2 regions of the Gudongella sp. QWL-04 genome follow, and region 2 is predicted to be linked to the other one. Evidence: predicted binding sites of a transcription regulator. Region 2 holds the regulator's gene; the other holds the start of a gene.
The links. The regulator HrcA, encoded in region 2, represses chaperone genes, less so after heat shock. The targets are predictions, from matches to a motif close to ATTAGCACTCNATANTATNGAGTGCTAAT.

Region 1 (15,532 bases), 950 kb from region 2:
TCTATGGAGGAGTTGTACCGGAAATAGCTTCAAGAAAACATATAGAAAATATAAACCTCATAATACAAGAGGCCCTGGATGAGGCGAAGGTTGGCTTTGATGAGATCGACTTCATAAGCGTAACACAAGGTCCCGGACTTGTGGGAGCCTTATTGGTAGGACTTGCATCAGCAAAGGCTATAGCTTATGGGCTTGATATACCTCTAGTTGGTGTAAACCATATTGAAGGACATATTTGTGCAAACTTTATACAACATAAGGATCTTGAGCCCCCATTTACCTGTCTTATCGTATCTGGAGGTCACACCTATCTTATTGACGTGGAAGATTATGCAAAGTATAAGCTATACGGAAGAACAAGAGACGACGCTGCCGGTGAAGCCTTCGACAAGGTCGCAAGAGCAATGGGACTGCCTTATCCGGGTGGTCCGGTAATAGATAAACTGGCTGCTGATGGTGATGGAGATAGTATTTCATTCCCAAGGGTATTCCTTGAAGAAAAAAGCTATGACTTCAGCTTCAGCGGACTTAAGACAGCTGTTTTAAACCATTTGAACCAGCTAAGGCAAAGAGGAGAGGAACCTTACATAAAGGACATTGCCGCAAGCTTCCAGGAGGCCGTTCTGGAGGTTCTTGTTGAGAAGACCTTCAGGCTTGCAAAAGAAACTGGTCGAGACAAAATCGTTATCGCCGGTGGTGTTGCTGCAAATAGAGGTCTTAGAAATACGATGGAGGAGAGAGGCAAACTGGAAGGGATAAAAATATACTACCCGTCACCGGTTCTATGCACTGACAACGCAGCTATGATTGGCTCAGCTGGGTATTTTAATTTTATCAAGGGTGTAAGATCCCCTCTGGACCTTAAGGTCGATCCAAACCTGGGATTTCTGGAATAGAAAACCATCCCCTTTTCCTTGTGGAAACCGTGGGGATGGTTTTAGTTTTAGCATGTGGATAATGTGGGAAAGCCAGGGAAAATAACTTAAATACCGATTAGAACAGGGGATAACCCTGTGGATACTGTGGATTAATCATTCATTTCCACCCATGTCTCATAAACTGAATCCAGTATTTTCTTAAGTTCCTCCCGTTCCTTTGATAGCTTAAGAACCATATTATGGTCCTCATAGGTATCAGGGCTGGAAAGCTTATGATCTATTACGACCAACTCCTCCTCAAGGGCGGCTATTTTTGATTCCAGCTCCTTAAGCTCCTTTTTCCTGTCTCTTTCCCTATGCAGCTGTTCTTTTTCTTTTTTCTTATCCAGCTTTATCTGAGTTTTAGTCCTGGTGTCCTCTTCCTCATCGTCTTCTGACATGAGCTCTTTTTTCTTCTCCAGGTAGTAATCATAATTTCCCAAAAACTCAAACATCCCATTCTCGGTTAACTCCAGGATCTTATTTGTAACCTGATTAAGAAAGTACCTGTCATGTGAAATGACCAGGACAGTTCCCTCATAGCCCTTCAGAGCATCCTCCAGTATTTCCTTCGAGTCTATGTCAAGGTGATTAGTGGGCTCATCCATGAGCAAAAGGTTAGCACCCGAAAGCATAAGCTTTAGAAGCGCAACTCTTGCTTTCTCTCCTCCGCTTAGTTCAGCTATCTCCTTGAAGATATCATCGCCAATAAACAGAAAGTGGCTCAAATAAGTCCTTATCTCATAGTGATCCAGCTTTGGATAGGCATCCCAAATCTCATCGACTATGGTTTTGTCAGGACTAAGACCAGACATCTCCTGATCGAAGTAACCGGGCTTGACGTTATGACCAAAGCGTATCGATCCCTCGTCTGAATTGAGCTGTCCCAGAAGGATCTTAAAAAGAGTAGTCTTGCCAATACCATTAGGTCCAATGAGGCCTGCTTTATCTCCTCTATAGATCGTCAGATCGATGCCCCTTAATAGCTCCAATTCTCCAAAGCTTTTCTTTATCCCCTCGGCCATCAGTACATCATTTCCTGATTTGATATCCGGGTCAAATCTGAAACTAGCCTTTTTGGATTCCTGGTGCTTTGGGAGAAGTCTGATCCTATCAAGCATCTTTTGTCTGCTTCTGGCTTGTCGGATGTATCTCTCCCCGCCATAACGGATATATCTTTGGATGATCTCCTCCTGCCTTGTTATTTCCTTCTGCTGGTCTTCATATTGCTTCTTCATGATCTCAAGGTCCTTCTTCCTTTGTATTATGAACCTTGAGTAATTTGAATTATACTGATGCAGCTCCCTGTTTTCCATAAAAAATATCCTGTTTGCAACATTATCCAGGAAATATCTATCATGGGATATGATCAGACTTGCACCTCTGTATTCCTTAAGATATCTTTCAAGCCATGCTATTGCATCGATGTCTAAATGATTGGTGGGCTCATCCATCAAAAGGATATCTGGCTTCTGAAGCAGCAGCTTTGCCAGTGAAAGCCTGGACTTCTGACCACCGCTTAATACGGATACCTCCTTACTGAACTCATCATCCTGAAATCCGAGTCCTTTGAGAACTCCTCGTGTTTCTGAACGAAATGCATAACCATTAAGATCAGTAAAAGCCTCAAGCAAATGGCCATAATCCGACATCAATCGTGACAAGTCATTTGGATCCATTTCACTCTTTGAAGCTATCTCATTTTCCATACCTCTGAGACGTTTTTCCATTACAATAAGGTCTTCAAAAACAGTCAGACATTCATCAAAGAGTGTGAGGTCACTTTCGATTTTTGTCTGTTGCTCAAGATATCCCATTTTTAACTCTCTCTGAAGTATTACCTGGCCTGCGTCTTGAGCCAGCTTTCCAGATATTATCTGAAACAGAGTGGTTTTTCCTGTTCCATTTAAACCAACGACTCCAATTTTATCTCCCTGCTCGACCATAAATGATATGTTCTCAATAATGGGATCGACAACATAGGATTTTGAAATATTTTGAACTGTCAATACAGGCATATCTATCCCTCCATAAGTCATATGACCATTTTACCAGAAGTTTCTTGCATAATGAAGGATAATAATATGGAGAAATGCAAGAAAAAATGGATTTTATGAAATGTGAATAAATTGACATGCATTTTTCATAATGATATAATAACTTAACAAATGAAAATGGGTGGTGAATTGACTTTGAACAAAGAAAATCAAGTATCGATTACGGTTATAAGGAGACTGCCTAAGTACCACAGATATCTAACTGAGCTTATTGACAAGGGCATCAGCAGAATATCGTCACAGGAATTAAGTGTACTGACTGGATTTACCGCTTCTCAAATAAGACAGGACTTAAATAATTTTGGTGGATTTGGGCAGCAAGGATATGGTTATAACGTTGAGGACCTTCACAAGGAACTTGGAAAGATTCTTGGTCTGGACACGAAGTACAATGCGGTTGTTGTAGGGGCAGGAAATCTTGGTCAGGCAATAGCAAACTATAAGGGATTTGAGGATGCAGGATTCAAAGTTTTATCATTGTTTGACAGAAATCCAAAGGTAATTGGTCTTAGAATAAGAGATATCGAGATAAGAGACATGGATCATATCGAACGGTTTATTGAGGAGAATAATGTTGAAATTGGGATCATCACAACTCCGAAAGAAAGTGCACAGGCGATAGCAGATATCTATATCAAGTCCGGGATCAAAGGGATCTGGAACTTTGCACCGACTGACCTGATAGTCCCAAGTAATGTTGTAGTGGAGAATGTAAGGCTTAATGAGAGCTTATTTATCCTTTCATACTTCCTGAAAGCACTTGAGGAGAAGTAGACTTAAACGAGACTATGACTTAAGTAGCAACTTCATTTAATGAGGTTGCTATTAATTTTGCCCTATGATATAATTTTGTCGAGATTAATAGTATTTGTGGGGATTGCCCACAGCTAAATTAAAGGGGGTTAATTTATGTCAAAGGAAATTCTTAATCCGTTGGAGAATGCGCAGAAGCAAGTAAAAGACGCTTGCGAAGCCCTAGGATTAGAGCCAGCAGTATATGAGCTTCTTAAAGAGCCCAAAAGAGTTATAGAGCTTTCGATCCCTGTAAAAATGGATGATGGTTCCGTTAAGGTTTTCAAAGGCTTCAGATCGATGCACTCAGACGCAGTTGGACCAGGCAAAGGTGGAATACGTTTTCATCCCGGAGTACACGCTGACGAAGTAAAGGCTCTATCTATCTGGATGACCTTTAAGTGCTGCGTAACCGGTATCCCTTACGGCGGAGGAAAGGGTGGGATCATTGTTGATCCATCAACCTTGTCACAGGGCGAATTGGAAAGACTTTCAAGAGGATACATACAAGGCCTCTACAAATACCTTGGCGAAAAAATAGACATCCCTGCACCAGACGTAAATACAAACGGTCAGATAATGGCTTGGATGGTAGACGAGTATTGCAAGCTTACCGGCTCAATGAACACTGGCGTTATAACAGGCAAACCTGTTGAGTGGGGCGGATCACTTGGAAGAAACGAGGCAACAGGATTTGGTGTTGCAGTAGTAACAAGAGAAGCAGCTAAGAAGCTTGGAATAGATATAAAGCATGCAACTGTTGCTATACAGGGCTTTGGAAACGTTGGAAGCTTTACAGTGAAGAACGTTGAGAAGCTAGGAGCTAAGATTGTCGCACTGGGAGAGTGGGCAAGAGAAGTTGGAACCTACGCTATCTACAATGCTGACGGACTTGACTATGCTGACATGGCAGCTTGGGTAAAAGAGCACAAGAACCTTGTAAACTATCCAAAGGCTAAGATGATCTCACTTGACGAATTCTGGGCACTTGATGTCGACATAATGATTCCTGCAGCTCTGGAGAATGCAATCACAGTTGAAAACGCGGGCAAGATAAAGGCTAAGATAGTTGCAGAGGCTGCAAATGGACCTATAACTCCAGAAGCTGACGAAATACTAGAGAAAAACGGGATTCTTGTAACACCAGACATCCTTACCAATGCAGGCGGAGTAACTGTTTCCTACTTTGAGTGGGTACAAAACCTATATGGATACTACTGGAGCGAGAAGGAAGTTGAAGAAAAAGAAGAGATCGCAATGGTCAACGCTTTCAATGACCTTTGGAAGATCAAGGAAGAGTACAATGTATCAATGAGAAAATCAGCTTACATGCACTCAGTTAAGAAGGTTGCAACTGCAATGAAGCTTAGAGGATGGTATTAATTACCAGCTCAGTAGATTAGCAGACAACAGATAAGAACTAAGAACTAAGATTCTCTGTAGCTGCCGGAAATATCTAATTCTCGGCGTTGCAGAGAATCTTTTTTTCTTACCTCTTAAAACTTACCTCTTACATGTCTTTTAACGACCAACTACCTACTACCGCTTATCGCCTACCGCTTATCGCCTACCGCTTATAATTTCCAACTCTTCCAACTTTCCAACTTTTTATAGTATAATATCCTTATCAACCAACTAAGGAGACAACATATGAACTATACATTGGAACAATCGGGCAGCACGCTCATCATTAAAAATCTGGAACACTTTAACATAACCCATATATTTGAATGCGGTCAATGCTTCAGGTGGTACCTGGAGGAGGACAGCAGCTATACTGCTATCGCAAGCGGCAGAGTGGCAAACTTTCTTCAGAATGGTACAACTTTGTACGTAGATGGGGTAAATGAAAAAGACTGGATAGGTTTTTGGCACAACTACTTCGACCTTGACAGAGACTACGGGAAGATAAAGGAGGAGCTGTCGCTGGATCCAATACTCAAAGAGGCAATAACCTTCGGCTATGGGATGAGGTTGTTGAATCAGGATCCCTACGAAACAATAATTTCCTTCATAATCTCAGCAAATAATCAGATACCCAGAATAAAGAAAGCAGTCGAAGCTATCGCGAGTGATTTGGGGAATCATATATGCACCTATAGAGGAAGGGATCATTACAGCTTCCCAGAACCGAGAGCTCTCGCTGAAAAGACTGAGGAGTACATCAGAGAAGCCTACAGGGTCGGCTTCAGAGCCGACAGGCTTAGAGAGGTAAGCAGAAGGATTGCAGATGGAGAATTTGACACCACCTGCATCTTTGACATCGAGCACAAGGATGCCAAGGAGCTTCTGACTACTTTGCCTGGAGTTGGACCCAAGGTAAGCGACTGTATACTTTTATTCGCCTTTGATAAGGGAGAGGCCTTTCCTGTAGATGTCTGGGTAAAGAGGGTCATGGAATATTTCTATTTCAAGCGTCCTGCAACCAAGAAAGAACTGGAGGATTCAGGAGAGAAGCTATTTGGGAGTCTGGCAGGCTATGCACAGCAGTATCTTTTCTACTATGCAAGGGAGCTAGGCATAGGAAAGTGATATTGTCACCCAATCGTAACCAGTCTTTTGGGAACAGTTGATATAATCTAATTGAATAGAAGGAGGGAGCAATATGACTAAGTGTTTTCGAGCTTTGAAGATTCTTATGCTGATGCTCCTTTTTTTGTTTTTTGCAGGCTTTGTTCTTGATGGTACTAAGGATCATGATATAGGCAGATTGACCGGAGGGGAGGATCAGTACCTGGTCGTACTTAAAGGAAGACGGTGGCAGGAATATGGTAATGAGGTAATAATTTATTCACTGGAGGGTGGAAGGAAGGAACTCCTAAGATGGAACGCTTCAGATCTTAAGCCCTGGAAGCTTATGACGGGAGACGTCGACGGTGATGGAATTGATGAAATAGCCCTTGGCGTATATAAGGAATCACCATTGCATCCAGTGATGGCAAAGCGTCCTTTCATCTACAGCTTCAACGGTGAAGAAGTATCGCCCTTCTGGAGAGGATCGAGGCTGTCCAGACCATTTGATGATTTCGTTTTGTATGACCTTGATGGAGATGGCGTATCTGAGATAGTATCATCCGAATACCTTGAGGATGGAAACATGATCTTAAACAGCTACAAGTGGAAAGGCTTCGGTTTTGAGGGCTTCCTTCAATCCGATGAGTTACAAACAATAAAAAGATTATCTGCGAAGAAAAGTGGGTTATCCTTAACTGGATCAATTAATAATAAAAATCTCGTAGCATTGATTCGAATAAGTGAAGGTAAACTGGAATGGAGGGATTACTGATGACGTATAAGAAGAAACTAAGAATGATGACGGTGTTTCTTGTATTTTCAATTTTTATGGCAGGCTGCGGTTTAAGTTCTGAAAACAACGAACCGCCAGAAATTGTTCCTGGTCCAGCTGAGGATCAAGTGGAAGCTCCTGTTATAGAGGATGAACCGATCGAGCTTGTAGTATCCAAGGATCTTTCCAACATAGTAAACCTGGACAAGTTTTCGGGTCTGGGTGAGGAGCAAAGGAGAATGCTTGCAGAAAACGGATTTTTTGTAAATCCTTCCAAGGAGGAGCAGCTGTTCTTCATCTATGAACACAATGAATATGAAGAGATACCATCGTTTATCACCACTGATTCAGTGCTTCAGGTGTATCATATTTTCTATGACTATACCCTAAGGACCCTCGAGGATAAGCATCTTATCCAGATAAACAAGGAAATTACAAATAGGATGCTGGAGGAGTCGATCAGGCTATATGACGAACTAAGGGATACTGATCTGAAAAACATACAGGGAAATAACATTGCTTTCTTTGGAGTTGCTCAAAGGCTGTTAAAACAGGATCTTCCTCAGGGCATACCTTCAACAGTATTAAGCATGATAGATGCTGAATACGAAAAGATAATATCCAAAGCAGGCTTTCAGGAATCATCTATATTCCCCTTTGAACTGGATTACAGTCAATACCAGGTCAGAGGACACTACACAAGAAGCGATGACCTGGGCAATTATTTCCTGTCAATGATGTGGTATGGTCAGGCTCCAATGCCTCTATATAAAGATAAGGACACGAGATATCTAGAACTGACGAAGCAGGCAATACTGATGGCAAAAATTGCTGACGACAACCCGGACATTATAGGATCATGGGAGAAGATTTATACGCCTACTTCCTTTTTTGTAGGTAATTCTGATGATTTGGGAATTAAGGATTACATAAGGATAGCAAACATGGTCTATGGACAAGGCTTTATGGCTGAAGAAATCTCTGATGGCTCCAAACTCGATACTTTTTATTCTGAAGTTGAAAAGTTACCTGAGCCCAGGATTAAAGCTAGGTACGCCGGAATTGATTATCCTGTCGGCAAGCAATTCAGGTTCATGGGACAAAGGTATGTAATGGATGCTCAGATGATCCAGGAGCTGGTTTATCCCGTTTTAAGACCTATACCATCAGGACTGGACGTAATGGCTGTACTTGGCTCGGATAGAGCACGGGAGCTCCAGCTTCAAAATCCCATAAATCAGGGTTGGGCTGAGTACCCCAAGGAGATGGAGAGGCTTAGAGAGGAGTTTGCAAAATACGAGGAGAAGGACTGGAAAAACAACATGTATACAGGGTGGATGTGGGTACTGAAAGCACTCATAGAGGCTCCCAAGGAGGAATATCCCTACTTCATGAAGAACGATGCCTGGCTTGACAAAAGCTTGAATACAGCACTGGGCTCATGGTCAGAGCTAAAGCATGACACCGTTCTTTACGGCAAGCAGTCCGGGGCTGAGATGGGAGGCGATGAATACGTCGAAGGCATTGGCTACATCGAGCCAAGCCTGGAAGTTTATAAAAGACTATCCTGGCTAACTGAATACTCACGAGAGTCCCTTAAGACGTGGGGGATCCCAGTGGATGAGATCGACATCAAAATGGAGAGATTTCAATGGCTCCTTGATTTTCTGGTATCTGCAACTGAGAAGCAGTTGGCTGGAGAGCCTCTAACCCAGGAGGAGTATGACAGGATCAAGTTATATGGAGGTATACTTGAAGACCTGACCAGTTCTTTCGCAGGTGACGGAATGAGATGGTTTGAGATCACCTCAGAAACAGACAAGAATATGGCAGTTATAGCTGACTATCATACAGTTGGACGTGATGGGGTGATGCATGCAGGAGTTGGACCGGCATATGAGATATATGTAGCAGTGCCGATAAAAGGCCAGGTTTATCTCACAAGGGGAGCAGTATTCAGCTTCCATGAATTCATGCATCCAACGAGACTTACTGACGAAGACTGGCAGGCTATGCTTAAGGATGGTACAAATCCACCTATGCCTGATTGGACAAAAAGCTTCATAAAACCTGTCGACAGTAATTGAGAACAGTGAATTTAAAACAATTCACTTTTCAATGTTTCTTATTCACTGATTTCTCTAGCACATCGAAGCATTTTACTGTATCATTGTATTAATAAACTATTAAGAATGGACAGGTGATAGAATGCTTGGTGCGGTTGCTAACAGCCTCGGTATACTCCTTGGGGCGCTAATTGGGTTGGTTTTGAAGAAGGGGATCAAGGAATCCTACACAAATACAATAATGGATGGTATTTCCCTTGCAGTAATAGTATTAGGTCTTATGAGTGCATTGGAAATGCAGAACGTGATATTGGTTCTTGCAAGTCTTGTTGCTGGAACGATAATCGGAGAATGGCTCAATATAGATTCCGGCCTTGAAAATCTAGGGAAAAACCTGGAAAGCAAATTTGGTCAAAAGGACTCCACGTTTTCAAAGGGCTTTGTTACAGCATCCTTGATGTATTGTATTGGCGCAATGGCGATACTTGGAGCTGTTGAATCCGGATTGACTGGAAACCATGAGACGCTATTCGCAAAATCAGTTTTAGACTTCATAGTCTCGATAATACTGGCATCAACCATGGGGATCGGAGTTGCCTTCGCTGCGATACCAGTGCTTCTTTACGAGGGAGGTATAGCTCTTTTGGCAGGAGGGGTAAAAGATTTCATGACACCTGAGGTAATAACCGAAATGTCTGCAGTTGGCGGTATCCTTATAATGGCGATAGGAGTAAATGCACTGGGTCTTAAAAAGATCAAGCTCGCCAACATGTTGCCTGCAGTTTTCATTCCAATTATTTACTATTTAATAGTCGGTTTCTTCTAAAAGCCGAGATAAATGCAGAAAAAAAGAGAATAATACAGAAAATAGCAAATATACTGAGATATTTTCAAAGATTAAAGCTAATCAGGTATTTTTAGTAAAAAAATATACTTGATTAGCTTTTTATTTTCGAGTATTATTATAGGTAGGTGTTAGCACTCGGTTTAAGTGAGTGCTAACAATAAAAAGATTTTAATGAGGAGGAATATTGATGAATCTTAGACCTTTAGGAGACAGAATCATAATCAAAACGGTTGAGGCAGAGGAAAAAACCAAGAGTGGTATTGTACTTCCCTCAACAGCAAAGGAACAGCCTTTGATGGCTGAGATAGTAGCAATTGGAGACGAGATCCTTAACGATGAGAAGAAGAAGGAGCAGGTTAAGGTTGGGGATAAGGTTATATTCTCCAAATATGCTGGAACTGAGGTTAAGGTAGACGGAGTAGAGCTGACTATCCTTAAATTGATGGATATCTTGGCGGTAGTTGAGTAAACCAATTCACAATTAAGAATTCACAAATCACAATTAAAAGGAAATAGTAAATGAATAGTGAACAATGAACAATAAAATTGATCATGTCATTCCGAGCACTGTCGAAAGATTTCGAATTCGATTGGAAGGGTATACATTGTCAATTGTCCATTGTCAATTGTCAATTATCATTAAAAAGGAGAGTGTATTCATATGGCTAGAGAGATCAAATTTGGCGAAGATGCGCGCCGTTCAATGGAAAAAGGAATCAATAAGCTTGCAGATACAGTAAAGGTTACCCTGGGACCTAAAGGAAGAAACGTAGTTCTCGAGAAGAAATTCGGATCACCGCTAATTACAAATGATGGTGTTACAATTGCAAGAGAGATAGAGCTTGAGGATAAATATGAAAATATGGGAGCTCAGCTGGTAAAAGAGGTAGCTACTAAGACTAATGACGTAGCAGGGGACGGAACTACTACTGCAACTCTTCTAGCTCAGGCAATCATCAGAGAAGGACTGAAGAACGTGGCAGCTGGAGCTAATCCGATGGTGCTTCAAAAGGGTATCAAGAAGGCAGTAAATGAGGCTGTTGAAGGAATAAAAGCTGCATCAGTTCCTGTAGCATCCAAGGAAGCTGTAGCTCAGGTAGCATCTATCTCAGCCGGAGATGAAGAGATAGGACACCTTATCGCAGCTGCTATGGAGAAGGTAGGAAACGACGGAGTAATTACTGTTGAGGAATCCAAGTCAATGGGCACTACACTAGACGTTGTTGAAGGGATGCAATTTGACAGGGGATATGTTTCAGCTTACATGGTAACTGACACTGAGAAAATGGTAGCTGAGTATGAAAATCCATTTATTCTTATAACAGATAAAAAGATTTCAAATATCCAGGAAATACTCCCTGTGCTGGAGCAGATAGTTCAGATGAGCAAACCTCTTGTAATAATTGCTGAGGACATCGAAGGCGAAGCTATGGCAACTCTTGTAGTCAATAAGCTCAGAGGTACCTTCAACTGTGTTGCAGTAAAGGCTCCAGGCTTCGGCGACAGGAGAAAAGAGATGCTTCAGGATATAGCCATCCTTACAGGTGGTAAAGTAATAAGCGAGGAGCTTGGCTACGAGCTTAAGGAAGCCAAGATAGATATGCTCGGAAGGGCTGCAAAGGTTAAGATAGACAAAGAGACAACTGTTATCGTAAATGGAGAGGGCAGTGAGGAAGCTATTCAAAACAGGATAAAGCAAATCAGAGCTCAGCTTGAAATAACTGAATCAGAGTTCGATTCTGAAAAGCTCCAGGAGAGACTTGCGAAGCTCTCAGGCGGAGTTGCAGTCATCCAGGTAGGAGCAGCAACTGAAACTGAGCTTAAGGAAAGAAAGCTGAGAATTGAGGATGCCTTGGCAGCAACCAGAGCAGCCGTTGAAGAGGGCATAGTTCCTGGAGGCGGAACAGTCCTCATTAACACTATTCCAAGAGTAGCAAAGCTGCTTGATGAAGTAACAGGAGACGAAAAAACTGGAGTCAGCATAATACTGAGAGCACTGGAGGAGCCAGTTAGACAAATCGCAGCAAATGCAGGACTAGAGGGCTCTATCATAGTTGAAAAGGTCAGAGCTGCGGAACCAGGAATTGGTTTCGATGCTATGGCTGAAGAGTATGTCAATATGGTTGAGAAAGGAATAGTAGATCCGACTAAGGTAACTCGCTCTGCACTTCAAAATGCAGCGAGCGTTGCGGCAATGGTTCTTACGACTGAAAGCGCTGTCGTTGAGATCGAGAAGGAAGACCCAATGGCTGCCATGGGTGGTATGGGCGGCATGGGCGGAATGATGTAATAGCCATAGAAATTAGCTTTATATTGAGGAGATCCGAAGACTTTGTCTATTGGATCTCCTCGATTGATTTTTATTAAATAATTATTTTTTCGTAATTGCTTGATAAAAATATGATTAACTTTTTTCTTGCATGGATCAGTTTAAAGAAGTAAAATTAAGAAATAGAATATTCATAGACTGAGGTGTTTCAAATGAAATCTCAAGCAACCGTTTACATACTTCTTTCCCATAGCGGATCCATGTTTTCGAAAGCGATAAATATATATACCAGACATCCCTTTACACACGTCTCAATTGCATTAGACAAGGACCTTAAGGAACTGTATAGTTTTGGCAGGCTAAGACCCCATAATCCAGTATTAGCTGGGTTTGTCAGAGAGGATATAGATAATGGTACATTTAAAAGGTTCCCAAATACAGTGTGCGCCCTGTATTCACTGAATGTCAGTCAGGAGCAGTATGACTCTCTTGTGAAGCAGCTGAATAAATTCAAAGGAGAGAGCAACCGATATGGATATAACTTCTTAGGGCTTCTGAGTGCTATGTTCAATTATCCGCTCAGTAGGCAATATAATTATTTCTGTTCTCAGTTCGTATCAGAGGTCTTAATAAACAGCGGTGTCAGTATAACTCAAAAAGACCCGGGCTTGACCTCGCCAATGGATATAATGGGGAACAGAGAGTTGGAGTTCATATATTCAGGTTATCTAAAGGATTATGCCAATGGAAGTTACAGAGTAGCCCTGTGATCTAAGATCACAGGTTTTTTTATTGACACAAACATATCTAAGGGTAATAGGATATAGTTCATATCTCAAGTTATTTCACATGAACCGTTATGAAATGATGTGTAATTTTTAGGATTTTAATATATTTTATTTCGTGCTGGTAAATATTTTGACAAAATAGAAACAAAATTCACCAAATACATTGACAAATTATGGACAATGATATACCATAATCACATAGATAGATATTTATTGATTGATTCAAGGGGTGTGAGGAAAAAATGGATCGAAGAGTTGAAGTACTCAAGGCATTATCCGACAGGAACAGGCTTTTGATTCTTGACATGCTATCCTGCGGGGAAATGTGTGCATGTGACATTATGGAGGGTTTAGAGCTTACACAACCTACTATTTCTCACCATATGAAGATCCTTGTAAGAGCGGGTCTCGTAAAGTGTAAAAAACAGGGGAAATGGATGTGCTACTCCGTCAATAAGCCGGTTGTAGATGATTTGTTCGAATACATAAACTACATTACAGGACCAAAGAAAGACTGCATTTGCAACCGGAAACCAAAGGCAAGTAATCAGTAAACTTAAATAGTGCATTATTGACCCAGGTCCACTTGCAAATAGCAAATGGACCTGTTATCTTTGGCTTTGATGCTCTTGAAGAAGATATCTGGCATAAGCCAGTTTTTTTACAATGATTATTATGTGAAAATTCCGACATAATGGGTATAAGGGTAGAACAGGAATATTTAGTGAGGAGGAGGGAATATGAGATCAAAAATTTTTGTTCTTGCCGTAATTTTTTCTCTAGTTCTAGCAGGATGTGCCAAACCGGAATCAGTCATACCAGCGGCTGAATGGGAGGATGACCATCCCGACGTTTATGAAACCTACATGAGAAACTCAGAGATGGAAGCTACTACTTTTGGAGGTTCAGTGCCCATAGACTACCTTGAGAAATATCCTGAGCTAAAGACATTTTATGAGGGATACGGCTTCAGCATAGAATATTTAAGGGCAAGAGGGCATGTTTACGCACTGGAGGATGTAATACATACAGAGAGACCTAAGGCCGCTGCCAGCTGCTTTGCGTGCAAGTCACCGGATTATTTGATGCTCCTTGAAGAGGAAGGTGTGAAGGCCAACAAGATGACCTTTGATGAGGTCACTCCTATGATGCAAAATACAATAAGCTGTTATGACTGCCATAAGAATACTCCAGGAGTTATCAATATTTCGAGAGGTCACTTCCTGACCGGAGTTGCTCAGCTTGAAAAAGAGTACAAGCCCACTGAGCAGGTTTGTGCACAATGTCATGTAGAATACTATCAGGATCCGGAGACTAAGGAAATAGTATTGCCTTGGCAAAACGGGGTTGATACTGATGATATGCTGGCCTACTTCGACAGCATAGGATACTCTGACTGGACACACCCTTCAACAGGAACGCAAATGCTTAAGGTGCAGCACCCTGAATTTGAGACATATCAATCAGGCCTTCATGCAAAATTCAACCTGACCTGCGTAGATTGCCATATGCCTGAGACTGAAGGCACCAAGCTTGAGAGCTTCAGATCCCATCACTGGACCAGCCCGTTGAAGACAATAGAGAGCTCATGTCTGGGATGCCACCAGGATGAAACAGCACCTTCACTGACTGCAAAAATTGAAGGTGTCCAAAAGCAGGTTGAGGATAAGATGAACGAGGGTACAGTGGTTCTCCTTGAGCTAATTGAAATGCTTAAAGCTCAAACCAGTTCACAAACAGTATCAGATCAAATCCTTGAGGATGCCAGGAATAAGCATAGGGTCGCTCAGTTCAAATGGGATTTTGTTTTCGTGGAGAATAGTGAGGGTTTCCATAATAAAGAACTGGCTCTTCAAAATCTACAGGAAGCTATAGACACTGCAAAGGAAGGAATAGCCTTGCTTAAGTAATCGTAATATAGTTTTAGGACACAAATGATTTATAAGGACTCGAAAGGGTCCTTTTTCTTTACAAACATTCCTTGACATAAAACTCAAGGTTTGTTACATTATTAAGAAAATATCGTTGGACAGGAAATAAAAGGGGGAGTATGATTTGGAATTCGTAGGTGAGGGTTTGACCTTTGACGACGTTCTTATCCTACCCGGCAAATCTGAGGTTTTGCCGAGGAACGTGAACGTTGGAACACAACTGACAAAGAGAATAAAGCTAAATATTCCGTTGATGAGTGCAGGCATGGATACAGTAACTGAATCCAGGATGGCAATAGCTATGGCCAGAGAGGGCGGAATAGGAATAATACACAAAAACATGTCCATTGAAAAACAGGCGCTAGAGGTAGACAGAGTCAAAAGAAGCGAGCATGGTATAATCACTGACCCGTTCTTTCTTTCAAGGGACCACATCGTAGCAGATGCTCTAGAGCTTATGGAGAGATACAGAATATCCGGAGTTCCTATTGTAGATGAATCCAATACACTTGTAGGAATACTTACAAATCGTGATATAAGATTCGAAAAGGACATCACAAGGAAGATCGACGAGGTCAT
Region 2 (15,532 bases):
AGCCACCCCATACTCTATAGCTTCCTGAGCTGTAAGATTGACCAGCTTATCAGAAGATACTAGCCCTGGTATCTCAATATCTTTATCTGCCATTGCCTCAATAACCAATGAATCTCTCCCGCGATATTGGGCAGTGTCTCTTAATACTCCTCGCCACATGGACAGTACTTTTTCAGTGTTTGGTATGGTTTCTGCTGAACCGATCACAGCGTTCTCAGCCATAACGACATGTTCACCTGCAATGGTTATGAGAACTCCTGCGGATGCTGCTTTGTTGTTAACAAAGGAGATCGTAGGGATATTTGTACCAATAATGACGTCCTTGATCTTGATTGCTTCGTCTACAAGTCCACCATAAGTGTCGATCTCAAAGATTATTGCCTCTGCTCCTTCTCGGTTCAAGTCGTCTACGACGTCTCTAACGAAGTTATGCGTGGCTCTATTGATTTCGCCTTTTATCGGTACTACATAGACCTTTCCGGGTGGTGCCTGGGCTGATACGTTAAGGCTCGAAGCAATAAATGCCACGATTGCCAAAAACAATACTATCCCAACTTTTCTGATTCTCAATACATTCACCTCCAATATGCACTACTTAGTTATGATACCCAAATCTTAGCTATAAATGCAAAAAAACCTGAGTTTTACTCAGGTTTTAGTTCAATATTTTCCTAACTGCTTGATTGATCATATTGCCATCGGCTCTGCCCTTGACCTTAGGCATTACAGTTTTCATTATCATCCCAATTTCCTTCAGAGAGGTCGCTCCAATTTCATCTATGGCTTCCCGAACTATTTGTTCAACCTCTTCCTCTGTAAGCTGTTTAGGCAGGTATTCCAGTAGTATGCTCATTTCTGCATCAGTAAGATCTACAAGGTCCTGTCGGTTTCCCTTTCGGAATTCCTCGATGGCCATCTTTTTTTCCTTAAGCTGCTTAGATATTATTTCAAGGACTTCCTCGTCACCAAGTTCAATCCTTTCATCAACCTCGCGCTGTTTGATTGCAGCCCTCACCATTGTTACAGTATTCTTTCTTATAGTATCTTTGCTCCTCATGGAGGATTTGAATTCTTCCATTAGTTTATCTTTGAGTGACATAGGTTCACCTTCTCGATTAGAACTTGGAATGCTTCTTTCTTCTTGCTGCCTCGGATTTTTTCTTCTTTTTTACGCTGGGTTTCTCATAGTGCTCACGCTTTCTGACTTCCCCAATAACTCCTGACCTTGCACAAGATCTTTTAAACCTTTTCAGGGCATTGTCCAGAGATTCGTTTTCACCAACTTTGATTTCCGTCATCGTTTCTTCCCTCCCCTCTCAACTACAAGAGTGCAACAATACTGACTTAGCTATTGGATGCATACTCAATAATTATACAATACATCCTTTTGCTTTTCAACTGTTTTTAACCGGGTGGCCACAACATTTCTCTACCGCCCAGGACATGGAAATGAATATGTCCCACAGTCTGGCCTCCATCGCTTCCGCAGTTGTTTACAACTCTGTAGCCGTTCTCAACTCCCTGTTCGGCTGCAAGCCTTGGGATAAGTCTCATGACATGAGCTATCAGCTTATCATTGGCTTCAATTATCTGGTCCAATGATTGAACGTGTAGCTTGGGAACTACAAGAAAATGCACGGGAGCCTGAGGATTAATATCCTTGAAGGCTACTACTAATTCATCCTCATATATCAACTGACTGGGTATATCCTTACTTGCAATGCTGCAAAACAAGCAATCCATATTTACACCCCCTTAAAGAAGACTTCCATTCATAGTTAAATCGTCACTTATATATGTCCTTGTACTAATAATATCACCTATAAGGTCTTCTTGTGAAGGGGTTTTTACTCTGATGTAATTAGTTGTGTAGCCTTCGTAAACCCCTTTACCACTATTCCCATCTTCATAAAGCACTGCCATCATTCTCCCATCGAATTCCTTGTTGAACTTGACCGTCAACTTCGCACCCAGATCGATCAGCTGCTCGCTTCTCTTGTTTTTTATCTCACCTTTCACTTGGTCTTTCATCGTTGCTGCAGGCGTCCCTTTTCTTGGTGAATACTTGAAAACGTGTATCCGAGAGAATCCAATTTCTTCCACAAAACTCATGGTTTCTGAAAACTCTTCCTCAGTTTCACCAGGAAATCCAACGATAATGTCAGTAGTCAAGCCAGCCCAAGGCATATAGCTTCTTATCAGTTCAACATTTTCCCTGAATTCTTTCGTATTATAACGTCTGTTCATTCTTTTGAGAACTGAATCAGAGCCGCTTTGTAATGACAGGTGAAAGTGATCACATACCTTTCCGCTTTCAATAATGCTTTCCATGAAAGCTTCATCGATCAGTCCAGGTTCTACAGAGCTTAACCGAATCCTCTCTATGCCATCGATTCTACTTATCTTCGAAATAACGTCACATAATGATTCCTTCTTCAGGTCTTTGCCATAGGAGGCCACATGGATCCCGGTAAGAACTACCTCCTTAAAGCCAGCCTCAGCGAGTCTTAAAGCCTCCTCCTCAATGTCTGAGTATTCTCTGCTTCTTATCGGTCCTCTGGCATATGGTATGATGCAGTAGCTGCAAAATTGATTACAACCATCCTGTATCTTCAGAAATGCCCTTGTTCTGGATTTTATATCCTCGATACGGATCTTTTCAAAGGATTTATACGTTTTAACAGGTCTTACGATATTGATTTTTTCTTGACTTTTCGATGCCCTTTCGCACAGCTCCACCACCATATCTCGTTCGCTTGTTCCGATAACTACATCAACACCTTCAATTTCTTGTACCTCGTCAGGAGAAACCTGCGAATAGCAGCCTACCACTGCCACCACTGAATCGGGGTTAAGCTTCTTGGATTTTCTTATGAATTGTCTTGATTTTCTGTCTGATAGGTTCGTAACTGTGCATGTGTTTATAACATAAACATCCGCTGATGAATCTTCTTCAACGATTTCATAACCATTCCTGCTGAACAATTCTTCCATCGCTTCGGTTTCATACTGATTGACCTTGCAGCCAAGTGTATGAAATGCTACTTTCTTCATTGAATCACTCCTAAGTCTCCCAACTCATATAGTAAAATGCTTGCAACAACCATACCTGCAGTTTCTGTTCTAAGTATTCTTCTTCCCAAGGTTACGGTATTTGCACCGGCTTTTTTCAACTCCGTGATCTCATCTTCCTCAAAGCCGCCTTCAGGTCCAATTATTATGCAAATCTCGTCACTTCCCTTTGCTTCTTCGATAAAGCCCCTGAGAGAATTTACTTTCTCCAGCTCATAGGGAACAAGGACCTTCTTGCCTTTGATGAAGCTTAGCATTTCGTTGAAGCTGAGAATTCCTCCCAGCGGTGGAATTGAATCCCTCTTTGACTGCTTTGAGGCTTCTTCTATGATCGAACTCCATCTCTCCAGCTTCCTCGACTCCTTAGCGACCTCTTTGATCTTAACTACACTTCTTCCCGTAGCCACCGGATAAAATGCACTTACGCCAACCTCAGTGCATTTTTGGAGTATAGTCTCCATCTTTGCTGCTTTTGGCAATCCCTGGAATAAGATCAGCTTTATTGGAGGTTCATTAAGCTTTTCCAGCTTTTCAACTATTCGCGCAGATACCCTATCTCTGGATACCTCTTCAAGAATACAAATCATTACCTGACTCTCAGTAACCAGCTGAAGCATATCTCCTTCCTTCAGCCTGATAACATCCCTGATATGTTTAACATCTGATCCCTGCATATTTACCTTATTTTCAATGATTTGTTCTTCAGTAATAAAAAATCTATGCATTCAGATCACCTCTTTGCAACAACAGCACACCAACCGTTAAGGCTCCTTGAATCCAGGATGGAATACCCGGACTGGACAAGGGAATCTTCGACCAGACGAAGCTTTTCATCGATTATCCCCGATGCTATTATAAGCCCCTCTTCTTTAAGAAAGTCTTTAAGCTCAGGTACAAGCCCTGCAACGATCTCAGCAATAATGTTTGCTACTATTATGTCCGCTTTTTCATCCACCATATCCAGCAGATTGCCCTGGATCACCTCAGCTTTGCCCTCAACTTCGTTTATCTTGAAGTTTTCTTTGCTTACCTTCACGCACATAGGGTCCAGATCGATTCCTAGAACTCTGTCTGCTCCAAGCTTAGCTGCAACTACCGACAATATCCCGCTGCCGCACCCTACATCAAAAACAGTTGTGCCAGGCTTTACATACTTCTCTAGAGCCTCCGTACACATGGCAGTGGTCTCGTGTGAACCTGTCCCAAAAGCCATACCAGGATCAAGGTGTATGACGATATCGTCTGCTTCTGGGTCAAATGTCTCCCAACTTGGCTTAATGACTATACTTTTGCCTATCCTTGTGGTCCTGTAATGGTTCTTCCAGTTCTCAGCCCAATCACTTTCATCTACCTCTGAGAGCAGGATCTCTCCCAGTCCTTCCGCCTCTATGAGCTCGCTTATTCTTCCCGTTATGGCATCGATATCTTCTTCCTCTGAAAAATAAGCCTTAAGTACTATCCCATCATCATCTACCTTTATAAGCTGAGGATCAATAAAATCCCAGTCCTCTTCTCGTTTAGATAGTTCTGTTATATCCCGTGGATCCTCTATTGCAAGTCCGTTTGCTCCATTTTCGTATAGGATATGACTTACTATATCCTCATTTTCCTGTTTTGTTTTGATTTTGACCTCTATCCAGTTCAAAAGATCACATCCTTTAATTTTTCTCAGACAATTATATATCATTATGGCGGAATTTTCTACAAAAGAAAAGCCTATCCGTCCTTAAGGGAAGGATAGGGCTTACTTTTATTGGAATACATCCTTTACCTTGTCGAAAAACTTCTTCTTAGGCGGGCTACTGTACTGCTCGCCCATCTCCTTTGAAAATTGGATCAATAGCTCTCTTTGCTTGTCGCTAAGCTCCCTTGGAATGGTAACGTCAACAGTCAGGAATAGGTCTCCCCTGCCCAGACCTCTTACGTTTGGCACTCCCTGGTTTTTAAGACTGAAGGTTGTTCCAGACTGAGTACCCTCGGGTATAGTATAATCCTGATACCCGTCCAGGATAGGAACTTTGATTTCTGTCCCCAGAGTTGCTTGAGTATAGGTTATTGGTATTGTTACAAAAACATTGTTGCCCTCTCGCTTGAATACCGGGTCCTCTTTTACTGTCACATAGATGTAAAGATCCCCTGGGGGACCTCCTTTTTCACCATGGTGTCCCTCACCACGAACTGATATTATTGAATCACTATCGACTCCCGCAGGTATCTTAACATTTATCCTTCTGGTTTTGATTTCCTTCCCGCTCCCATTGCAGGTTTCACAGGGTTCATCGATAATATGACCTGATCCGCCGCATTGATCACAGGTTCCTACCTGCATGAACTGCCCGAAAGGAGTCCTTTGGGCATACCTTACCTCTCCTGATCCATGGCATTTGCTGCAGGTCTTTTTTTCAGTCCCCGGTTTTGCCCCTGACCCTTCACAGGTCGAGCAGGTTTCATATCTTCTGGTCTGGATCTCCTTTTCAACTCCAAACACAGCCTCCTTAAACTCGATCACGACGCTTTGTTTTACGTCTCCACCTCTCACTGGACCTGATCTTCTTGATGATGGCCCTCTTGAAAATCCTCCGCCAAAAATGTCGAATATATCTTCAAAAATATCTCCAAAGCCTCCAAAGCCAGCTCCTCCCGATGCCTGAGGATCAACCCCTGCATGTCCAAACCTGTCATATCTGGATCTTTTTTCCTCATCACTTAGAATTTCATAAGCCGAATTTACTTCTTTAAATTTATGTTCAGCCTCCGGATCATTGGGATTGAGGTCAGGGTGATACTTCTTTGCAAGTCTTCTGTAGGCTTTTTTTATTTCATCTTGTCCTGCATCCTTGTTTACCTCAAGGATCTCGTAATAATCCCTCACTGTCTCACACCAGCCTCCATATCAATCGTTCAAAGCCAAGCCCAGGGCTTGGCTTTGTTATAATTATTCCTCGTCAACTACCTCATAATCAGCATCTACAACATCATCATTGGAATTGCTACTCTCAGATGACTGTGCCTGACCCTGTGCCTGCTCATAGAGCTTTTGTGAAATTGCATGGAATTCGTGAGTCAGCTCTTCTGTTTTGGTTTTGATCAGCTCGTAATCATCTCCCTCAAGCGCTTTCTTTAGTGAGTCCAGCTTATCAACCACCTTGCTTTTTTCAGAATCAGAAATCTTGCCCTCCAGGTCCTTTAATGTCTTTTCGGTCTGGTATACTATTGAATCTCCGTTATTTCTTATTTCAATGTTTTCCTTTTTCTTCTTATCTTCCTCAGCGTATCTCTCGGCTTCCTTGACCTTTTGATTTATCTCATCTTCAGATAGCTTAGTTGAAGCCGTAATGGTGATCCTTTGTTCCTTTCCTGTTCCAAGATCCTTGGCGCTGACGTTAACGATACCGTTGGCGTCTATATCAAAGGTTACTTCTATTTGAGGTATCCCTCTTGGTGCCGGCGGAATCCCTGTCAGCTGGAATTTACCCAAAGTAACGTTGTCGGCTGCCATTTGTCTTTCACCCTGAAGAACATGTATGTCTACTGATGTTTGACTGTCAGCTGCTGTAGTAAATACCTGCGATTTTTTCGTTGGTATCGTTGTGTTTCTCTCAATAAGTCTTGTTGTTACACCACCAAGTGTCTCGATTCCAAGTGATAACGGAGTAACATCCAGTAAAAGAAGATCCTTTACTTCACCACTTAGTACTCCTCCCTGGATAGCCGCTCCAATGGCAACACTCTCATCAGGATTTATGTCTTTTTGGGGATCCTTGCCTATAAGCTTTCTAACTGCATCCTGAACAGCAGGAACCCTTGTGGATCCACCAACAAGAAGAACCTTCTCGACATCTGATGCAGTAATGCCTGCATCCTGTAATGCCTGTTTCACCGGCTCAATGGTCTTATCGACCAGATCGGAAGTCAATTCGTCAAATTTAGCTCTCGTTATGTCCATATTAAGGTGCAGAGGTCCTGCACTAGTTGCAGTGATAAATGGAAGGTTGATATTTGATGACTTAGTAGTTGAAAGCTCCTTCTTAGCTTTTTCAGCAGCTTCCTTAAGTCTTTGCAGTGCCATTCTGTCAGTCTTCAGATCAACTCCGTTTTCTCTCTTGAACTGTTCTGCTATGTGATCGATCAGTCTGTCGTCGAAGTCATCTCCACCCAGGTGGTTGTTTCCTCGTGTTGCCAATACCTCAAATACACCATCTCCAAGCTCAAGTATGGATACGTCAAAGGTTCCTCCTCCAAGGTCGAAGACCATGATTTTATGCTGTCCATGTTCCTTGTCCAGTCCATAAGCAAGCGCTGCTGCAGTTGGCTCGTTGATTATCCTCTTGACATTTAAGCCGGCAATTTTACCTGCATCCTTAGTTGCCTGCCTTTGGCTGTCAGTAAAGTATGCGGGAACAGTGATCACGGCGTCTGTAACAGTCTCCCCTAAGTAGCTCTCTGCATCAGCCTTTATCTTTTGAAGGATCATGGCTGAAATCTCCTCAGGACTGTAGTTCTTTCCATCTATATTTACCTTGTGGTCGCTTCCCATATGCCTTTTGATTGACTGTATGGTTCTTTCCGGGTTTGTAATCGCTTGTCTTTTTGCTGTTTCTCCAACAAGCCTTTCTCCGTCCTTTGTAAAAGCTACTATGGAAGGTGTTGTCCTGTTCCCCTCCACATTAGGAATAATAACTGCCTCTCCACCCTCCATTACAGCAACTGCTGAGTTGGTGGTACCTAAGTCGATTCCTATTATTTTCCCCATTTTATTTCCTCCTTGTTATTTAGATACGATTACCATCGCTGGTCTTATTACCTTGTCCTTTAGCATATAGCCTTTCTGCAGTACCTCAAGCACTATCTCGGGCTCAATATCAGCTTCCATAACTGAGACTGCATGGTGAAGGTTTGGATCAAACTTTTCACCAACTGCAGGTATTTCTAGTACAGAATTGCTGGCTAGCAACTCTAAGAGCTGCTTTTCTATCATTTCAACTCCCTGGAAGAATCCATTGGATTTGTCTTCACATGTTGAAATTGCTCTTTGAAAGTTATCCACTACCGGCAGTAGTCCGACAATGACCGATTCAACTCCGTAGCTGACTGACTGCTCTCTTTCCCGGTCTGACCTCTTTTTATAGTTCTGAAAATCTGCTTGAAGTCTTGCAAGCTTATTTTCCAGGTCGGCAATGGCATTTTCCTTTGACTCAAGCAGTAGTTCAAAATCCTTCTTTTTCACTTCCTCCCCCATTTCTTCAATATATTCAGCTTGATCCTCTTCGGTTTTTACCTCATTGGATAGCTCTTTTTCATTAGTTTCCAGTTCTTTGTCCATCATCTATATCACCTCTTGCCCGTTGGGTTATGATTATTTATTATCTCAGAAATATTATCTGAAAATATCTTAAGTGTAGCTATAATCTTGGCATAATCCATTCGTGTAGGCCCAATGATGCCTATCCTCCCGATCGTCTCGCCGTTAAGCTTGTATGTCGTCGTTATGATGCTGCAATCCTTAAGTGGAGCATATATGTTTTCTTGCCCTATCCTCACGTCTATGTCACTTGACAATGCACCCTCCGCCATGATCTCGATAAGCTTATTCTTATCCTCTATCGTAGAAATTATAGACCTTACTTTGTCGATATCCTTATACTCAGGATAGTTCAACAGCTGAGTGAGACCATCTGAATATAGATCAGTTGTCTCTATATGATCAACAGATTTGCCGATGAATGGAAGCAATCCTTGAAGCTCCTCCTGATACTGTCTGAATCCATCAAATATCCCTATAGCGAGATCTCTGTTGATCGCATGAAAGGTCCTGTTCTTGAGCCTATCATTCAGGATATTTGAGATTTCGGTTATTTGGTGCTCCGGGATCCTCTTGTTCAGCTTAAAAACTGTATTCTTTACTACTCCCGACTCATTAACCAATATTAGTAGTATTTGAGTTTCATCGATCGGTAAAAGCTGGATATGCTTTATTTTGGTTTCCTTTAATTGTGGTGATATGGCCAAAGATGTGTACCTTGTGATCTTAGATAAAAGTCTGGCGGCATTTTGGATCAGCTGATCCAATTCCTTGCTCTCCTTTGCAAGAGCATTCCTTATTTCTGACTTCCACTTTTTATCAAGGTCAACTTCATTTTGCTGGATCAGGGAGTCAACATATAATCTATAGGCCTTATCAGAAGGAACTCTCCCTGAGGATGTGTGGGTTTTGTTAAGAAATCCAAGCTCTTCAAGGTCGCTCATCTCATTTCTGATGGTTGCCGGGCTCACCCCCAGATCATAGTATTTGGAAATCGTCCTGGAGCCTATTGGCTCAGCCGATGAGATATAGCTGTCAATTATAGCGTAAAGCACTTTAAATTTTCTTTCATCCAACATATAACTCACCCCTTGGTTTACTCTGGATGATTGTTAGCACTCATAGATGTCGAGTGCTAATCCTATTAATAAATTACCATCCCGGTCCAGCTTTGTCAATACTTTTTGTCTCACGGAAGAAAATCGACTTCCACTATATTGCTAAGATCCATCCCTCTTTGGGTAAGTCTGAGATGGGTTTTGGATTCAGTCAGGAGCCCTTCATTTTTGTGCTTATCTATGACCGCTTTGAACCTTTTCCTTGCATCAAATCCAAACCTGTTCTCAAATTCAAGATAATCAACCCCTTCATTCATCCTCAATCCCAGGATGATATACTCTGAAGCTCTTGTTTCAGGATCAAGGTTCTCCTCGCCGCCCATAGGTGCTTCAGACATTTCAATCTTTTTGAAGTACTCTGCAAAGCTTGAAGTATTCCAAAATCTCTTTGAACCAATATTTGAATGAGCTGACAGCCCCGCTCCTACATAGGGTTTAAGCCTCCAGTATCCAATATTGTGGCGGCACTCCATCCCATCTATAGATAGATTGGATATCTCATACTGGTGATACCTTCCCATAGAAAGCTGTTTTATCCCCTGGTGATACATTTCTCTTTCAAGGTCCTCTTCCGGTAATTTCACTTTACCGTCTTCCAACCACTTTTTCATCAAAGTTCCGTCCTCTACTATCAGACCATACATTGAAATGTGGGACAGGCCAATCTCTGCGGCTATACTTAAGTCATTAAGGAATGATTCCAGCGTCTGATCCGGTTGTCCAAATATAAAATCACCATTTATGTTATTGAAGCCAGCAGCCCTTAGAATCATTAAGGTATTTATTGCATCTTCTCCTTTATGGATCCTTCCAAGACCACTGAGTAAACTATCATCAAAGCTTTGTATTCCCATACTTATCCTATTTATTCCAAAGGATCTGTAGGATTCAGCCTTATTTTCATCCATTGTGCCCGGATTGACCTCCAAGGTTATTTCTGCATCCTTTGCTACCGAAAATCTATGATTTACGGTTCTTAGTATGTTTCCTATATACTCAGATCCTATAGCTGAGGGTGTCCCTCCGCCTATGAATATCGTGTCGATGTTATGATCTTTAAGAAGATGAGCTTTCATTTCAAGTTCTTTCATCAAGAAATAAATATATCTTTCCACCGTGTCATTCAACGGTACTGAAGCAAAATCGCAGTAGCTGCACTTGCTTATACAGAATGGGATGTGAATATAGATACCTGCATTTTCCATTGAAATCTCTCCAATCAAAAATGCACACGATGTGTGCATTTTTTGTCCATTACTTCTTTTCGTCGTATTTCAGCACGGTAAGAAAAGCCTCCTGAGGAACCTCAACAGACCCAATCTGCCGCATCCTCTTTTTACCTTCCTTTTGCTTTTCAAGAAGCTTTCTTTTTCTGGATATGTCCCCTCCATAGCATTTAGCCAATACATCCTTCCTAAGTGCTCTTATCGTCTCTCTGGCAATTATCTTAGCGCCTATTGCAGCTTGTATTGGTACCGCAAATTGATGCCTAGGGATCACATCTACAAGTCTCTCAGCTATGTTTCTTCCTCTTTCGTATGCTTTTTCCTCATGTACTATCAATGAAAAAGCATCAACCAGCTCACTGTTGATTAGAATATCCATTTTAACCAGTTCGCTCTGCTTATACCCTTTCAGCTCATAGTCGAAGGAAGCATAGCCTCTCGTTTTAGATTTAAGAGCATCGAAAAAGTCGTAAATCACCTCATTTAGTGGAAGCTCATAGTGCAGTACAACTCTCTTCTCTTCTAGATACTCCATATTCAGGTAGCTTCCCCTCTTATTTTGACACAGCTCCATGATTGCTCCTACATATTCAGTTGGAGTCATTATTGATGCACTGACTATAGGCTCTTCCATGTATTCTATCTCTGCAACAGGAGGAAGGTTTGATGGATTCTGAATCTCGAGAAAATCTCCATTTTTCTTGGTGACCCTATATATTACACTCGGAGCAGTCGTTATTATATTAAGGTCGAACTCTCTTTCAAGCCTTTCCTGAATTATCTCCATATGGAGCAGTCCGAGGAAACCGCATCTGAATCCAAAGCCCAAAGCTACAGATGTTTCCGGTTCAAACACCAGTGCGGCATCGTTTACCTGAAGCTTCTCAAGCGCATCTCTTACAGTGTTGAAGTCTTCTCCCTCCGCAGGATAAATACCGCAGTAGACCATTGGAATGACCTTCTTATAGCCTGGCAGCGGCTGAGAAGCCGGTTTTGCGTCATCAGTGATGGTATCACCTACTCTGGCTTCCTTTACGTTTTTTATGCTTGCAGTCAGATAGCCTACCTCTCCAGCTTGAAGGCTTTCCATTGGAATGTGTTTACTTGTGTTTATACCTACCTCAGTCACCTCAAAGGACTTTCCTGTGTTCATCATTCTTACCATCATACCCGGCTTAACTACACCATCGAATACACGAATGTAGCAAGTTACTCCCTTATAGCTGTCGTAGTAGCTGTCGAATATCAGGGCTTTCAACGGGGCATTTTCATCTCCTGAAGGTGAAGGTACCTTCTTGACTATTGCATTGAGAACCTGATCAATATTAAGGCCTTCCTTAGCTGAGATTTGAGGAGCATCATGCCCTTCTATTCCAATGATATCCTCAATTTCCTTGATGACCTCCTCAGGCCTTGCACTTGGCAAATCGATTTTATTGATTACAGGTACAATTTCCAGATCCTGCTCGATTGCAAGATATACATTGGCAAGAGTCTGAGCCTCCACTCCCTGGGTAGCATCTACTACTAGTATCGCACCTTCGCATGCAGCCAGAGATCTCGATACCTCATAATTGAAATCTACATGCCCTGGGGTGTCGATGAGGTTAAGTATGTACTCCTGACCATCATCAGCCTTATGGATCAGTCTGACTGCTTTTAGCTTGATCGTGATCCCTCTTTCCCTCTCCAGGTCCATTTTGTCCAGAACCTGGGATTGCATCTCCCTGGATGTAAGCATTCCTGTCATTTCTATAAGTCGATCCGCTAAAGTAGACTTGCCATGGTCGATGTGAGCAATGATGGAAAAATTCCTTATCTTCTCTTTTTTACTGTTCATTAACATTCCTCCTGAAGCTAGCGATAAAAATCCTCCCTGAAGAGGGAGGCTATTCAATCTTACCAAATCTGTCATCTATGGGATAATACCTGAAATCGGTTACCCCTTTGACTGTATCGAGTGATATCGTACCGAAGTACCTGCTGTCCTTACTTGCTCCCTCTTCCCTGTTGTCGCCCAGCACGAAAACCTCACCCTCAGAAACTACCCAAATGCTTTCATTGTATATGTGTGTGTATGGGTCTCCTTGAAGATAATCCTCGTGGAGCAGTTCTCCATTCAGATAGACCTTTCCCTCGTCTATCTCGATCGTATCACCTGAAATACCGACTACTCTTTTTATATAGTCTTTGTCAGGGCTGTCTGGAGCTTCCAATACTATTATATCCCCTCTGCTTGGTCCGTTGAAGTAAAGCGGCACCTTTAAGGCGAAAAGTCTGTCCCTTTCATGAAGCGTTGGGTACATTGAATTTCCCAGAACGTAAGTTGTATTAAACACAAAGGTTTTTATTGCTAAAGCTATTACAATGGCAGCAATAATGCTTCTGATCCATTCAACAGCCTCACTTTTCTTTTTAACTTCTTCTTCCATCATGATACTCCTTTCAGACTTGAAGTCTACAAGTCCTAACCAACGAATCTTAATTGCTACAGAAATATTATACCATTAAAAGCTCTTAAATCAATTAAAAGTATCTATTGATGACAAGGCAGTCATTTGTGTGGTATCATTACGGTAGAAACAGTTATACCTAAGCCCCGTGAAAATGCATTACTGAGTGGGTATTTACTATTATTTTCTATTGCATTTTAGATTTCTCCGTGGTACAATATCTTTTGTTAGATTAGAGGAGGTGAAATTGTGGCGAATATCAAATCTGCTGAGAAGAGAATCCTGGTAACTAAGAAGAGAACTGCACTTAATAAAAGTAGAAAATCAGAGATTAAGACATATATCAAGAAATTTGACAGCGCTGTAGCTAAGGGTGAGTTTGAAGAAGCAAGAGCACTGCTTAAGATCATCGACAAGAAGCTTAAGAAAGCGGCGCATAAAAACGTCATACACATGAATGCAGCATCAAGGAAAGTTAGTAGGCTTACTAAGGCTTTAAACAAAGCTATATAAATAAAACTTCGGGACTCGCCGAAGTTTTTTTATTTTTTGTCTGTAATCGAAACAAGAAGCATCTCTACCTCAAGCTTTGAGTCGATCGGAAGAGTCTTTAGTCTCCTGTCTGTTCTGAGTATCATCTCCAAGATTTCTTCCAGGTATTTTTCATTGAATTTCTGCGCCTGTGTACTTATCCTTGTAAATTCATAGGGTTTGATCTGCAGCTTACTTTGAATCTCTGATGCTGCATAACCTTTCTTCTTGTAGGCAGTATATCCAAGGATCAGTCTGAACTGTCTTGAAATCATGAATAATAGTCTCTGGACAGGCTCATTCATAAGCTGCATCTCATAAAACAACTCAAGGGCCTTACCTGTATCCTTCCTACCTACCGCTTCGAGAAGATCAAAAATATTTTTATCAAGACTTCGGATCATTACCCTATCGATATCATCCTTGTTTATCTGGTCTTTCGAAGTATATGCAGCTACCTTTTTGATCTCATTTTCAAGATCATACAAATTGGTAGTACTATTCCTTGTCAAGTAACCTGATTGCTGTAATAGATAGGATAAGTCCGATTGAGAAATATCCTTGCCTGCAGAGGCTATTGACTGTCTAGCCCATGATTGAAGCTGATTAGGATTCAGCTTTCCAAATTCCATGGTAAATCCCTTTTTTTCGAGTTGCTTATATATCCGTGTATTTTTTTTAAGCCCGTTTTCCGAGTCGACCAGAAGCAGCAGCTGATGATCTCCAAGTTTTAGAAGATAATTAAGTAATGTGTCATCCTTAGATTCTCTTTCAAGAAAGAATGACGGACTCTTTAGAACAGTGACTCTCTTTGCTGCTAGAAACGGAAGCGTTTCACATGAGGCTTCCAGAGCATCCAAGCCGGCTGTCTTCCCATCCAGGTAAGCCAGGTTAATGGTCTGCAGCTCAGTGGTAAGAAGACTGCTTACGATATCAGCAGCTGCCTTTTCCACAAGATAAATCTCTTCTCCAAAAATATAGCAAATAGGCTTATTCGCCGCTTCTCTTATCAAGTTATTGATACCTAAATTGTCCATTCCATTTCACCCTGTCCCCTTATGTAGTCTATGGTCAGATATCGAGCAGCCACTAAATATAAGGCCATAAAAATAACATCCAAGTAATATTCGCTAATCACTGCCGCAACTGAGGGCTTGCTTCTATCATAACCAAATGGTATCACTTCGATGTTATTTCTTGATATTACTACCTTTATCATTCCCATTTCATCTGTCCTGTATACCACAGAACCAATCTCTAGGAGTCTATTTATTATCTGGAGATTCGGGTGACCATACAGGTTGTTTCTTCCTACGGATATTATACTATATTCCGGATCTGCCTTCTCGAGGAATTGGTAGGAGCTTGAAGTCAAGCTTCCATGATGCGGGACTTTAAGCACATCCACATCTGAATCATATGATGAATAGATCTCTCTTTCAGCAGTTTCTTCAATATCACCCGTGAATAATACACGTTTTCCATAGTATTCCAGGGCTAGGACCATTGAATTGTCATTTTCATTTACATACCTGTATCCATTGTTATCAGGCCACAACACCTTAAGAAATGCGCCCTCCCCCAGCTCAGCCTGGATACCCTTGTGCAGCTCTAATATCGGTACGTCCCTTTGCTTCGCCTTCTCATATATCTCCTGATTAAATACTCCATTTGTGTACACTACTCCAATACTTAAATGGTCAATTACAGGAAGAAGCCCTCTGTAGTGATCCTCATGGCCATGCGATACAAATACTGCATCTATCTTTGATACTCCACTTTTCAACAGATAAGGGAGAGTTGTTCTTGAACCGATATCCTGGTCATCAA

Region 1: the regulator HrcA is predicted to act here: its motif matches at 10,093-10,121, upstream of AC4PHB_RS08225 (co-chaperone GroES).

What each region holds. Positions count from the first base shown of each region.
Region 1 covers NZ_CM178754.1:1,635,973-1,651,504, reverse strand. Annotated here, with positions in the region: gene tsaD (tRNA (adenosine(37)-N6)-threonylcarbamoyltransferase complex transferase subunit TsaD) at 1-896, shown strand, start outside; gene AC4PHB_RS08260 (ABC-F family ATP-binding cassette domain-containing protein) at 1,028-2,935, opposite strand; gene AC4PHB_RS08255 (redox-sensing transcriptional repressor Rex) at 3,092-3,748, shown strand; gene AC4PHB_RS08250 (Glu/Leu/Phe/Val family dehydrogenase) at 3,884-5,149, shown strand; gene AC4PHB_RS08245 (DNA-3-methyladenine glycosylase family protein) at 5,417-6,298, shown strand; gene AC4PHB_RS08240 (hypothetical protein) at 6,372-7,052, shown strand; gene AC4PHB_RS08235 (DUF3160 domain-containing protein) at 7,052-9,139, shown strand; gene AC4PHB_RS08230 (DUF554 domain-containing protein) at 9,261-9,944, shown strand; gene AC4PHB_RS08225 (co-chaperone GroES) at 10,153-10,434, shown strand; gene groL (chaperonin GroEL) at 10,627-12,255, shown strand; gene AC4PHB_RS08215 (hypothetical protein) at 12,447-13,004, shown strand; gene AC4PHB_RS08210 (ArsR/SmtB family transcription factor) at 13,265-13,576, shown strand; gene AC4PHB_RS08205 (ammonia-forming cytochrome c nitrite reductase subunit c552) at 13,763-14,932, shown strand; gene guaB (IMP dehydrogenase) at 15,078-15,532, shown strand, end outside.
Region 2 covers NZ_CM178754.1:683,348-698,879, reverse strand. Annotated here, with positions in the region: gene AC4PHB_RS03520 (NfeD family protein) at 1-570, opposite strand, end outside; gene AC4PHB_RS03515 (GatB/YqeY domain-containing protein) at 656-1,099, opposite strand; gene rpsU (30S ribosomal protein S21) at 1,116-1,298, opposite strand; gene AC4PHB_RS03505 (histidine triad nucleotide-binding protein) at 1,405-1,743, opposite strand; gene mtaB (tRNA (N(6)-L-threonylcarbamoyladenosine(37)-C(2))-methylthiotransferase MtaB) at 1,756-3,054, opposite strand; gene AC4PHB_RS03495 (RsmE family RNA methyltransferase) at 3,051-3,797, opposite strand; gene prmA (50S ribosomal protein L11 methyltransferase) at 3,803-4,717, opposite strand; gene dnaJ (molecular chaperone DnaJ) at 4,823-5,944, opposite strand; gene dnaK (molecular chaperone DnaK) at 6,008-7,825, opposite strand; gene grpE (nucleotide exchange factor GrpE) at 7,841-8,398, opposite strand; gene hrcA (heat-inducible transcriptional repressor HrcA) at 8,404-9,453, opposite strand; gene hemW (radical SAM family heme chaperone HemW) at 9,564-10,697, opposite strand; gene lepA (translation elongation factor 4) at 10,747-12,558, opposite strand; gene lepB (signal peptidase I) at 12,608-13,150, opposite strand; gene rpsT (30S ribosomal protein S20) at 13,421-13,684, shown strand; gene holA (DNA polymerase III subunit delta) at 13,714-14,739, opposite strand; gene AC4PHB_RS03440 (DNA internalization-related competence protein ComEC/Rec2) at 14,727-15,532, opposite strand, start outside.